3 regions of the Polaribacter sp. AHE13PA genome follow, and region 2 is predicted to be linked to each of the others. Evidence: riboswitches for the same ligand, from Rfam matches in the RefSeq annotation. Region 2 holds a riboswitch; each other region holds the start of a gene.
What was found. Region 2 has a riboswitch for cobalamin ahead of H0I28_RS05340 (TonB-dependent siderophore receptor). Riboswitches for the same ligand answer to the same signal wherever they lie in the genome.
Positions count from the first base shown of each region.

Region 1 (3,507 bases), 2.1 Mb from region 2:
ATTCCTTTTTTTAGCGGAACCATTATTACCTTAGATGTTTTTAAGTTGTTTAGTTTTGAGGCTGTTTCTGTATTATTTTTTACGTTAGGATCTGTATTAGGAACATTTTATATCCTATTTTTATATGGGAAATTTGCAAAAGTAATTCAACAAAAAACAGGGAAACTCACAAAAGACATCAACCTAATTTTATCAATTATAACAGGTTTAGTTGCTGTTTTTACATTTATAAAACTATTTATTTAAAGAGAAAATGAAAATTTTAAAAAATACAATCATTCAAGGCAAACATAGTAAACCAATTGTCGCAGATGTTTTTTACAAAGAGAATCATCAACCAAAAAAAATAGTTGTTTTTTGTCACGGTTACAAAGGTTTTAAAGATTGGGGCGCTTGGAATTTAATGGCTGAAGCTTTTGCAGAAGCAGGATTTTTTTTTATAAAATTCAACTTTTCTCATAATGGAGGGACCGCTGAAAACCCTATTGATTTTCCAGATTTAGAAGCTTTTGGGAATAATAATTATACCAAAGAATTAGACGATTTAGAGAGTGTAATCGATTGGATTTCATCCGAAGAAAAATTTAAAAACGAAGTTAAAATTAATGATATTTCAATAATAGGACATAGTAGAGGTGGTGGAATTGTATTGCTAAAAGCAAATGAAGACGCAAGAGTAAAAAAAGTAATTTCCTTAGCTGCTGTATGTGATTTTGGCTCTAGAAGTTCTACGATTGGTGATTTAGAGAACTGGAAGAAAACAGGTGTTAAATACGTTTTAAACGGACGAACAAAACAGAATATGCCACATTTCTATCAGTTTTATTTAAATTTTAAAGAAAATGAAGAGCGTTTAAATATTCGGAAAGCGGTAGGCAGTTTAAAAATACCACAGTTAATAATTCATGGAGATAAAGATACTTCTGTTTCTATTGATGAAGGTAAAAAAATACACTCTTGGAATACTGAAAGCCAATTTGAAGTTATTAAAAATGCAGATCATGTTTTTAATGTTTCTCATCCTTGGAAAAAGGAAAACATGTCTAAGGAATTAGAAGAGGTTACAGTAATTTGCGTAGCTTTTTTAAAAAAATAAATCTACAAAGTATTTCCTTGTAGATTTATTTTTGGCACTCGTTTTAGATTTGAAACTCTTTAGCAGAAAAGTAAAGGTCTATTGGAGAAGCTCCTACATTATCTACCGTTTTTGCTACCGTTTTATCTGCATTATAAATTACTAAAGCACTATTATTTGGATCCATAAAATCCTTTAAACCGATAACGTAAACTTGTTTCGTATTTGGGTGTTGTTTTACAACTGTGTTAAATGCAATTCCGTCGTTACTTGGTGTTGCAAATTCTTCAATAACTTTGGTTTCTGTATTAAAAGTATAAATTTTTCCAGATGCAGATTCAGACCAAAAAGCATTTACACTTTCTGAGTTCATTGTTAAAATACTGTTTGTGTATAAATTAATAACACCATCTGTAACAGTTACTGTTTCATTAATAGAATAGTCTGCATTTAGTTTTGTAAACGTGGCAGCTGTGGCTCTCTTTTCTTTTGCGACCCAAATAGTTCCGTTTTTATCTTTTAAAAGTCCAGAAATACTATCATCAAAAGTTATTACAGAAGTAAATTCTTTAGTAGTCATATTCATTACAACTAATTCCTTTCCATCTGCAATTAACACATTTTCAGCATCTACAATTAGTGCAGCATTGTTAAAAAGAATTTCATTAGAAACCTCACTTATAGCATCACCAATACCAGTAGTGGTGTTTACGTGGCAAAGATTGTAATTTCTACTTCTTCCACTTCCAGAGGTATTAATTACCAAACCATCCGTGTTAGAATACATTTGTAAATAAGATGGAGAAGATACGTTAGAAGAAGTTATTGACTCTTCTACACTTAATGTTTTTAGGTTAACTTTAGAAATATATGATGGTCCGTTTTGACTTACAATATAGAGTTGGTTATTATAGCTAGAAAAAGAGGTGCTTTCTGCATTTTCAGATACAGTAACATTTGGTGTTGCAATTTGATTTTCGTCTAGAAATGTAAGTGCTGTTTTATCACTTTCTAGAGATAAGATAAAGGCATTGTTATAAGTTATTGGAGCTTCAGGAATTACATCTTTTTTAGTACAAGATACAGCAAATAATAAGCCAATTAAGGCTAATCTGGTTAGACAACTTTTCATTATGATTGATTTTAAAATTTTAAATAACAAAATAGGCAAGTTCTTACCCTTATTAAAAAGCGGAAAAACCATGCATATGACACGTATTTCTTTTTAACTTTTCTCCCGAAAGTTACAAAAGACGAATATAATTTTTGGCAGGTCTCCTGGCTTGCATTTTGTTAAAACCTTCCCGTCTTTTATAAAGACAGTGGTGTAAGAAATAACGATAATCTAAATAGACAATGCTTACAGTTGCGGGAACAGCTCAGGCTTAAAAAAACTACCTGATTCCCTTTTAATTTTAATTCAATTTATTGAATATAAAACCAAAAATTTATGATGTAAAAGTATTTCCTTTTTTCATTATAAAAAACTAATTTCAAATATAATCTAGTGTATTTTTATGTTTTAGGAATTGCAATTTCCTTTTATAAGATAGCGAGATTTCTCAATCGCCAAAGAGCTTATTTTGAAGTGATAAAACTTAATGCAATAAAAACATACAACGTATCACTGCTAAGTATTTAGAAGCCTCATAGTAGTGATAAAACAAAACTAAACACCCAATTTGTCATTTCGACGAAAGGAGAAATCTCATAACAGTGATGCTATAACAAAAAGCAACTTTATGTGATTTCTCTCTCCGTTCGAAATGACAAAATTGAACGTAAAAAAACATACAACTTGTCACTTCGAAGTGTTGAGAAGGCTCATAGTAGTGATAACATAAACCGGAATACTGCTATTGTAAACCGTTAACTAAAACCAGAAACTACTTCTCACTTTCCAATTCCAAAACCTTCTGAATCATTTTATCATCCTGGTGCATAATTCTATAAAAGCCAACATCTCCAAAAAGTGTGTTTGCAATAGAAGCTTTTAGGTATTTTTCTAGACTTTTTTTGGTTGTTAAAGAAGGTTTATAAGCTTCTTTAATATCAGATAGATAACTATTAAAAACAGTTCCTTCTTTATCAAAATCAGTAATAAAAGTATCTATTGTCCATTTTTGTAGCTTTTTTCTATTGTTATCAACGTAATCAAAAGCAAAATCATTAATCGTATTAAAGTAGTAACCATTCATGTAAGAAGTAGTGTCTATTGGTACAAAAACATCCGGAATAATTCCACCGCCACCATAAACAATCTTTCCTTTAGGAGTTTTATATTTAAGAGAATCTACCACTTTTATGCTATCTTTATTAAACAATTCACCATTAGAAACCCTCTTCTGGTAATCTGTATAATAATTCTTATTTCCTTTGTGGTCATAAGGTTTTTGAATAGATCTACCCGTTGGCGTATAATAACGAGCCGT
Region 1 is NZ_CP058985.1:3,289,389-3,292,895, forward strand. It holds gene H0I28_RS14250 (LysE family transporter) at 1-246, shown strand, start outside; gene H0I28_RS14255 (S9 family peptidase) at 254-1,096, shown strand; gene H0I28_RS14260 (hypothetical protein) at 1,140-2,207, opposite strand; cobalamin riboswitch at 2,326-2,535, opposite strand; gene H0I28_RS14265 (S41 family peptidase) at 2,962-3,507, opposite strand, start outside.
Region 1: another riboswitch for cobalamin. It lies ahead of H0I28_RS14260 (hypothetical protein); the one in region 2 lies ahead of H0I28_RS05340 (TonB-dependent siderophore receptor).

Region 2 (3,507 bases):
GATTTTATAACTAACTTTTTAACGCCATTATCTTCTACAATATCAAATCCCTTTGCGTACTTAATACTACTTTTTACTTGTGTATGATTATCAACTTTAACAGCTTCTTTTTTACAAGAAACGGTCATCAACAAAAATAATAAAACAGGAATTAAATTTATGTTTTTCATTATGAATATACTTGATTTTCTTGCTCTTGAACTCTAATAAAAGTAGTTCTTTTGGTCAATTCTTTTAACCTACTTGCACCAACATAGGTACATGTAGATCTAATTCCGCCTAAAACATCTATAATAGTATCGTCTACATTTCCTCTGTAAGGAACTTCAACCGTTTTTCCTTCGGAAGCTCTATAATTTGCAACACCACCAACATGTTTATTCATGGCTGTTGTAGAACTCATTCCGTAAAAAGCTTTAAATTTTTCTCCATTTTTTTCAATCAATTCACCACCACTTTCTTCATGTCCAGCAAGCATGCCGCCTAGCATTACAAAATCTGCACTACCACCAAAAGCTTTAGAAAGGTCTCCAGGAATTTTACAACCTCCATCAGAAATAATTTGTCCCCCCATACCATGCGCTGCATCTGCACATTCTATAATAGCAGAAAGTTGCGGATAACCAACTCCGGTTTTTACACGAGTTGTGCAAACCGATCCCGGACCAATACCTACTTTTATAATATCTGCACCAGCTAATAATAATTCTTCAACCATTTCTCCAGTAACTACATTACCTGCAATAATTACTTTGTTAGGATGGGCTTTACGCATTTTCTGAACAAAATTTACAAAATGTTCCGAGTAGCCATTGGCAACATCAACACAAATAAAGTTTATTTTCGGAAAATCGGATAAAATTTGTTTTACTTTTTCAGAATCATCTTTTCCTGTCCCTGTACTAACGGCAATATTATTTAAAGTTTTTTCATCAGCTTTTGCTGCAAATTCTCTCCATTCTTCTATAGAATAATGTTTATGAATTGCGGTGAAAAGTCCGTGTTTTGCAAGAGCTTTTGCCATTTCAAAAGTACCAACAGTGTCCATGTTTGCAGCCATTATAGGAATTCCTTTCCAGACAACATCGCTGTGTAAAAAAGTAAACTCTCTTTCTAAACTTACTTGTGATCTCGATTTTAATGTAGATCGTTTTGGGCGAATCATTACATCTTTAAAACCTAACTTTAATTCATTTTCTATTCTCATTTCTATCAAAATTATCAATCCTTAAAGGTATAAAATTTGGAAACGAATTAATTAGATTGTTCATAAGAATGCATATATATTTGCAAAGATTTTGGTTTTGATGTAGAGATAATCTGCATCGAATTAAAAGGGAATCTGGTTAAAATCCAGAGCTGTTCCCGCAACTGTAAGTTTATACTAAGTTTGTGCTGAGTTTATTTTTAGCATCATTTAGTCCCTCTTTAGAGGATGTTATTAATTCTTTTGCCACTGACATTTTTTTGTTGGGAAGGTATAATAACATAAAACGAGTCAGGAAACCTGCCATAAATCACGAGTTTAAAACTTTCGGGATAAAGGTTTATGTACTAATTCTATTTTGTACACAAATTTACCTGATTTATTTAGATTCCTTGTTTAACAAGGAGTGAAACATTATTGTTTTCTTGTAAAAGGAGAAGACTTAAATTAAATCATTAAAAATGAAAAAACAATTATTAATTGTTGGTGTTTTGGCATATAGTTTTGCTAGCACAAATCTTTTTGCACAGCAAAAAGAAAAAGTAGAAGCTTTAGATGAAGTTGTTGTTACAGCAACAAAATTCAATCTAAAAAAAGAGAATACTGGTAAGGTAATTCAGAAAATTACTCAAAAAGAATTGCAACAAAATGCTGGTAAAAATGTTATTGAAATTCTAAATAATGTTGTTGGTATTGATGTTAGAGGTGTAAATTCTAATGCATCTGAACCAAGAAGTATTAATATTAGAGGGGGAAGAAATAGACAAGTTTTGGTTCTAATTGATGGTGTGCCAGTCACAGATCAATCTGCAATTAATCAACAATTCGATTTACGTTTATTAGCCGTTAGTCAAATAGAATCTATTGAAATTTTAAAAGGAGCATCATCTACATTATACGGTTCTGGTGCAGCAACTGCAGTTATTAATGTTGTTTTAAAGAAAGCATCAGCAGATAAAATTTCTGGTTCTTTTGAAACAAGTGTTGGTACAAATAATACCGCAAATGTTAAAGAAAGCGGATTGTCTGACAATAACCAGAATGTAAGTTTAAACGGTACTTTAGGAAAACTTAATTTCTTAGGTTCTTTTAGTATTACTGGAACAGACGGAATGTCTGCTGCAAAAAGTAAAACAAATGCTGTTTATGAAAATGATAGTTTTTACAGTAAAAATGCGTTGTTAAAATTAGGTTATGCGGTAAATGATAAGTTTTCTATAGAGACTTTCTTAAATTATGATAATTTTGATTATGATTTTGACGCAGGGGCTTTTTCTGATAGTGATGCAAATACTGGAGATCAAGAGCAGTTTAGAGTTGGTGTAAAACCAAAATACACTTATAATAAAGGAGAAGTTTACTTATTAGCCTCTGCAAATGTGGTAGAAAGAAATCTAGAGCAATTCAATTCTTATGGTGGTACTTTAGATAACTACGAGTTTGTTGGTAGAAGTGTAAATTTAGATTTAGTAAATAGATATGATTTTAAGGATGGTAAAATTCAATTAATTACGGGTTTAAATTACCAAATTCATAGTAATAATACAGTTACTCCTTTTGCCGAAATTGAAAAAGGAATTGCAAACTTTAATACTGTAGATCCTTATGCAAGTGTAGTGTATATAACAGATTTTGGTTTAAGTGCCAATGTAGGTGGACGATTAAATATTCATAATGTATATGGTAATCATGCAGTTTATGACGGGAATCTTGCGTACTCAGTTTTAAAGAATGAAAATGCTACTATTAAGTTATTAACCTCTTATAGTACAGCTTTTATTACACCAAGTTTGTATCAATTATATGATGGTTTTTCTGGTAATTTAGATTTAAAACCAGAATCTAATGAAACTTTTGAAGCAGGTTTTGATGTAAATTATAAAGATTGGCTTCAGCTTGATGTGGTTTATTTTAATAGAAAGGAAGAAGATGCAATTATTTATGATAATGCTACTTACAAATATGGTAATGGTTCTTCAGATGCAAATGGTTTTGAAATAAATACCAATATTACACCTGTTAATTTCTTAACTGTTAACGCTTCTTATACGTATGTAGATAAAGATAAAACAGAAGATTTTAACGATTATATTCCTGCAAATAAATTTGTAGCAGGTTTAGATGTGGATGTTTTAAAAAATACATTCTTCAATATTACTTATAAAAATGTAGGAGATAGAAGTATTTATGATAGATATGGTTCTTTTGGAACCGCTGGAGAAGATGTTACTTTAGAGAGTTATCAAGTATTAGATTTTGCTGCTAATTATAAATTATTAGGAGACACTGTAACTTTATTT
Region 2 is NZ_CP058985.1:1,232,228-1,235,734, reverse strand. It holds gene H0I28_RS05350 (ABC transporter substrate-binding protein) at 1-170, opposite strand, end outside; gene H0I28_RS05345 (GMP reductase) at 170-1,207, opposite strand; cobalamin riboswitch at 1,283-1,530, shown strand; gene H0I28_RS05340 (TonB-dependent siderophore receptor) at 1,669-3,507, shown strand, end outside.

Region 3 (3,507 bases), 1.5 Mb from region 2:
TTGATTAAATAAAAGCATTTTCCCCAAACTTAAATCGTGTGTAAACCACGGATCTAAATAATTAGAACTGATGTTTGCCTTTTGGCTATATCTTTCTCCTGTATAAATAAAACTGTAATTAAATTCTATTTTTTTGTAATCTATCATAGCACTTATACTACCGCTATGCACTGGTATATAGGGAATTTGATCTCCGTAATTACTAGCGCCAGCAGTAACATCTATAGATTCTTGGTACGTATAACTTAGGTTGGTATTGTACTTAAATTTTTTACCTATACTTCCACTCGCTTTTACATTTGTTTCTATTCCGGTTGTTTCTACTTTACCTAAATTAAACATAGACCAACGGAATAAATTAGCTCCTGGTACCGCAACGATTTTGTTATCTATCCAAATTTTATACACATCAGCTTGTACATCAAATGCTGTTTTTTTAAAGTCAGTTTGATAAGAAAATCCAAGATTTACCTGAGTAGCATCTTCCGGATCTAAAAAAGTATTTCCGATAAATGTATAGTACAAATCATTAAAAGTGGGTTGTCTAAAAATTTCTTTATAAAAACTCCTTATTCTAAATTTATTAGAATTAAGAGGTTGCCAATTCATCATAATTGTAGGCGAATACTTTTGTAAATCTTCTGCAGCTTCATAATATAGTACCGTTTCATCTACTGTTGTACTTAATAAACTTGCTTGAATGTGAATTTTATCAAAATTAAAATCGGCAGCTAAAGCTGATAAAAGCGTGATTCTTTTAGGATATGAAAATCGATACAAATTTGCATCCATCGTGTTTTTTTGTAAATCTGTTGCCAAGGATAATTTCCAAAACGGTAAAACTTGAAACGTATTTACCATTGACAGATAATATTCTTCTTGTGTATATCGGTTATCTAACTCACCATCCACTTTTATAATTTCTGGATCTACATAACGAGAATAATTATGCGCATATTTACCTCTTAATACAAAAAAATAGAAGTCGTTTACATGGGTTGTAAATGCACCTTGCAGAAAATTATTTCGATCCCATAAACGTTGCGGACGCTTAAAACGATTGGCAACGATAGCTCCTGGCAATCCTCGTTCAGAATCATAATGATATAGTTTTACATTCCAATTATTCTTAATTCCGTTCGAGCCATGCAAAGACGCTTCTGCCCTAAAAGATTCAATATCTGCATTATTACGCGTTGCTATTGTATCATAACTTCCATTGGTGTATCTAAATTTATATTTACCGTTGGCATTGAGATATTCTGTACTAAGACGTGCACTTAAGTAGTCATTAATTTTGAAGTCTAAATTTACAGAAGGATTCACCAGTCCAAAAGAACCTGTTTTTAAACTGACATTGGTATTATTATTTTTCCCTTCTGAAAATTGAGGTGTTTTAGACTTTAGATAAATACTATTGGAAGAAGCATACGATTTTGCAGATTGATCTAAATCTGAACGCTGCCCTTGATATAAGGAAACAGCCTCCATGTTTTGTACAGAATATTTCCCTAAATCTATTTGTCCATTTTGTGCATTTCCTAATTGAACACCATCATAAAAAATACCGGTATGTTGCGAGCCCATTCCTCTTACATTTATGGTTTTTATACCACCAATTCCGCCATAATCTTTTAACTGAACTCCGCTAAAAAAACGAATTGCATCTGCAACACTAGAATTACTTAAACGACTTAAAGTTTTCCCGCTTAAAGTTTGAACAGTAACTGGTGAAAAGTGTTTTTTAAGCTTCTCTTTATTGGTTACTAAAAAGATTTCTTTAAGCTGAACTGCTTTTGTTGAATCAATTTTTTGGGCATGTAAAAAACTCGAATTACAGCACCCTATAATCAAAAATATGCACCAAAAAGAATGTAAAAAAGAATTCCTCATACTTAAATTTTGCGTACGAGGATAGAATAAGAGAAGTGCTACATATCTAAAATTTTAGATAGGCAGATTCCTAATTCTAGCTTCAATCCTCGAAAGCTTAATGAATTAATAAAAAAATGGCAGGTCTTCTGACTTACTCCTTCCACCCGGTCTTCCCATTCTTTCGAAAAGTGACTATTCGGATTTCAACTTTAGAGCTTACAGCTGCGGGACAGTTCTAGAATTAAACTAGATTCCCATTTTAATATCAAGTTTTTAAACTTGATAACCATTCTTAGTTAAAAAATAAAGTACAAATTTATCTACTTTTCAGGAATAAACAACACGCTTTTATTGTTTATTTCTAAACAACCTCACTATTCCTTAAAACCTAAAAAAAGCACAAATAATTTGAATAAAAAGCAGCAATAATACTACTTTATTGAAGTAAAAAAAATGACTAATTTGAAAGGTAGAAAATGTGCTTTAGAAAATAAAATACTTAAAAATAAACTATGATAAAGATCAATAGTTTTAAAATTAAAAAGCTTTATAAAGATTGTATAGAAAAAAAAACTTCAAATAAAATAACTTAATGACTGAAAACACTGTCCCCCAACAATATTAAAATACACAAAAATTATAATAAATGAAGTTGTAACAAATTTATTTATATAATGACATATTTCTAAATAGCATTATTTTTTAATAAACTAGAGTTAAAACAAAGACTTAAAAAAGCCTCACGGGTTTCCGTAAGGCTTGTAATGAGCACTCTTTCCTTTTCAATAGTTTCTTTTTCTAATTTCTATTCAAAGATATTCCAATAAAACATATAAATTTTACGGGTTCCAGCAATTAGCACCTTTTTATTTTAAAAAAAATTACATTAACCCAAAATCTTTAGCAATAGCAACCAAATGCGCAAGATTACTTGCATTAAAATGTTCCTTCAAAAATTTTAATCTTTTTTCTATAGCATTTACACTAGAGGTAAAACACCCTTTTTTTTTCAGGCTTTTACTTATTTCTTCTTGCAGTGATTCCGTAGAAAGTGATGCTATTAAAAAAACATCAAAATCGGTAATCTCTAGAACTTTCTTTGGATGAACCGTAGTATTTAATTCTGGCGAAATATAAAACTGATTTGTTGTAGAAACTGCATGCATAGCATTCATTAATTCTTTTAATCCGTTTCTATTCTTACAAACATAGCCATCTACCTTTATATTCTTATATAAATGCTGAATTTTATAAGGTTTATCTTCAACAGAAAAAATTATAATCTTTAAATCTGAAAACTCTTCTCCTGATTTTAATTCTTGCGGAGTTCCATCATTTTCAAATAAAGGGTTACTTATATATTCACTGTTCATCCATTAATTGAGTCAAACTACCTCTACGATGGATTCCCTACATGAAGAGACAGTGTTATTTTTACTCAATAAGAGCTTCAGCAAATTATAGTTGATATAAAAAAGTCAAAATCAACTGAAAAAGAAAAAGCCTCTCAAAAAATTACACCATTAATTTCATTATTAAAACAACACCAATTAAACCCAATCCCTTCTGGTTTTAATAAAAATAGTTGGGTTGCAAATTGCCCTTCTAGAGGAAATCATTTTATACAAATTG
Region 3 is NZ_CP058985.1:3,859,088-3,862,594, reverse strand. It holds gene H0I28_RS16425 (TonB-dependent receptor) at 1-1,893, opposite strand, end outside; cobalamin riboswitch at 1,994-2,181, opposite strand; gene H0I28_RS16420 (response regulator) at 2,757-3,248, opposite strand.
Region 3: another riboswitch for cobalamin. It lies ahead of H0I28_RS16425 (TonB-dependent receptor); the one in region 2 lies ahead of H0I28_RS05340 (TonB-dependent siderophore receptor).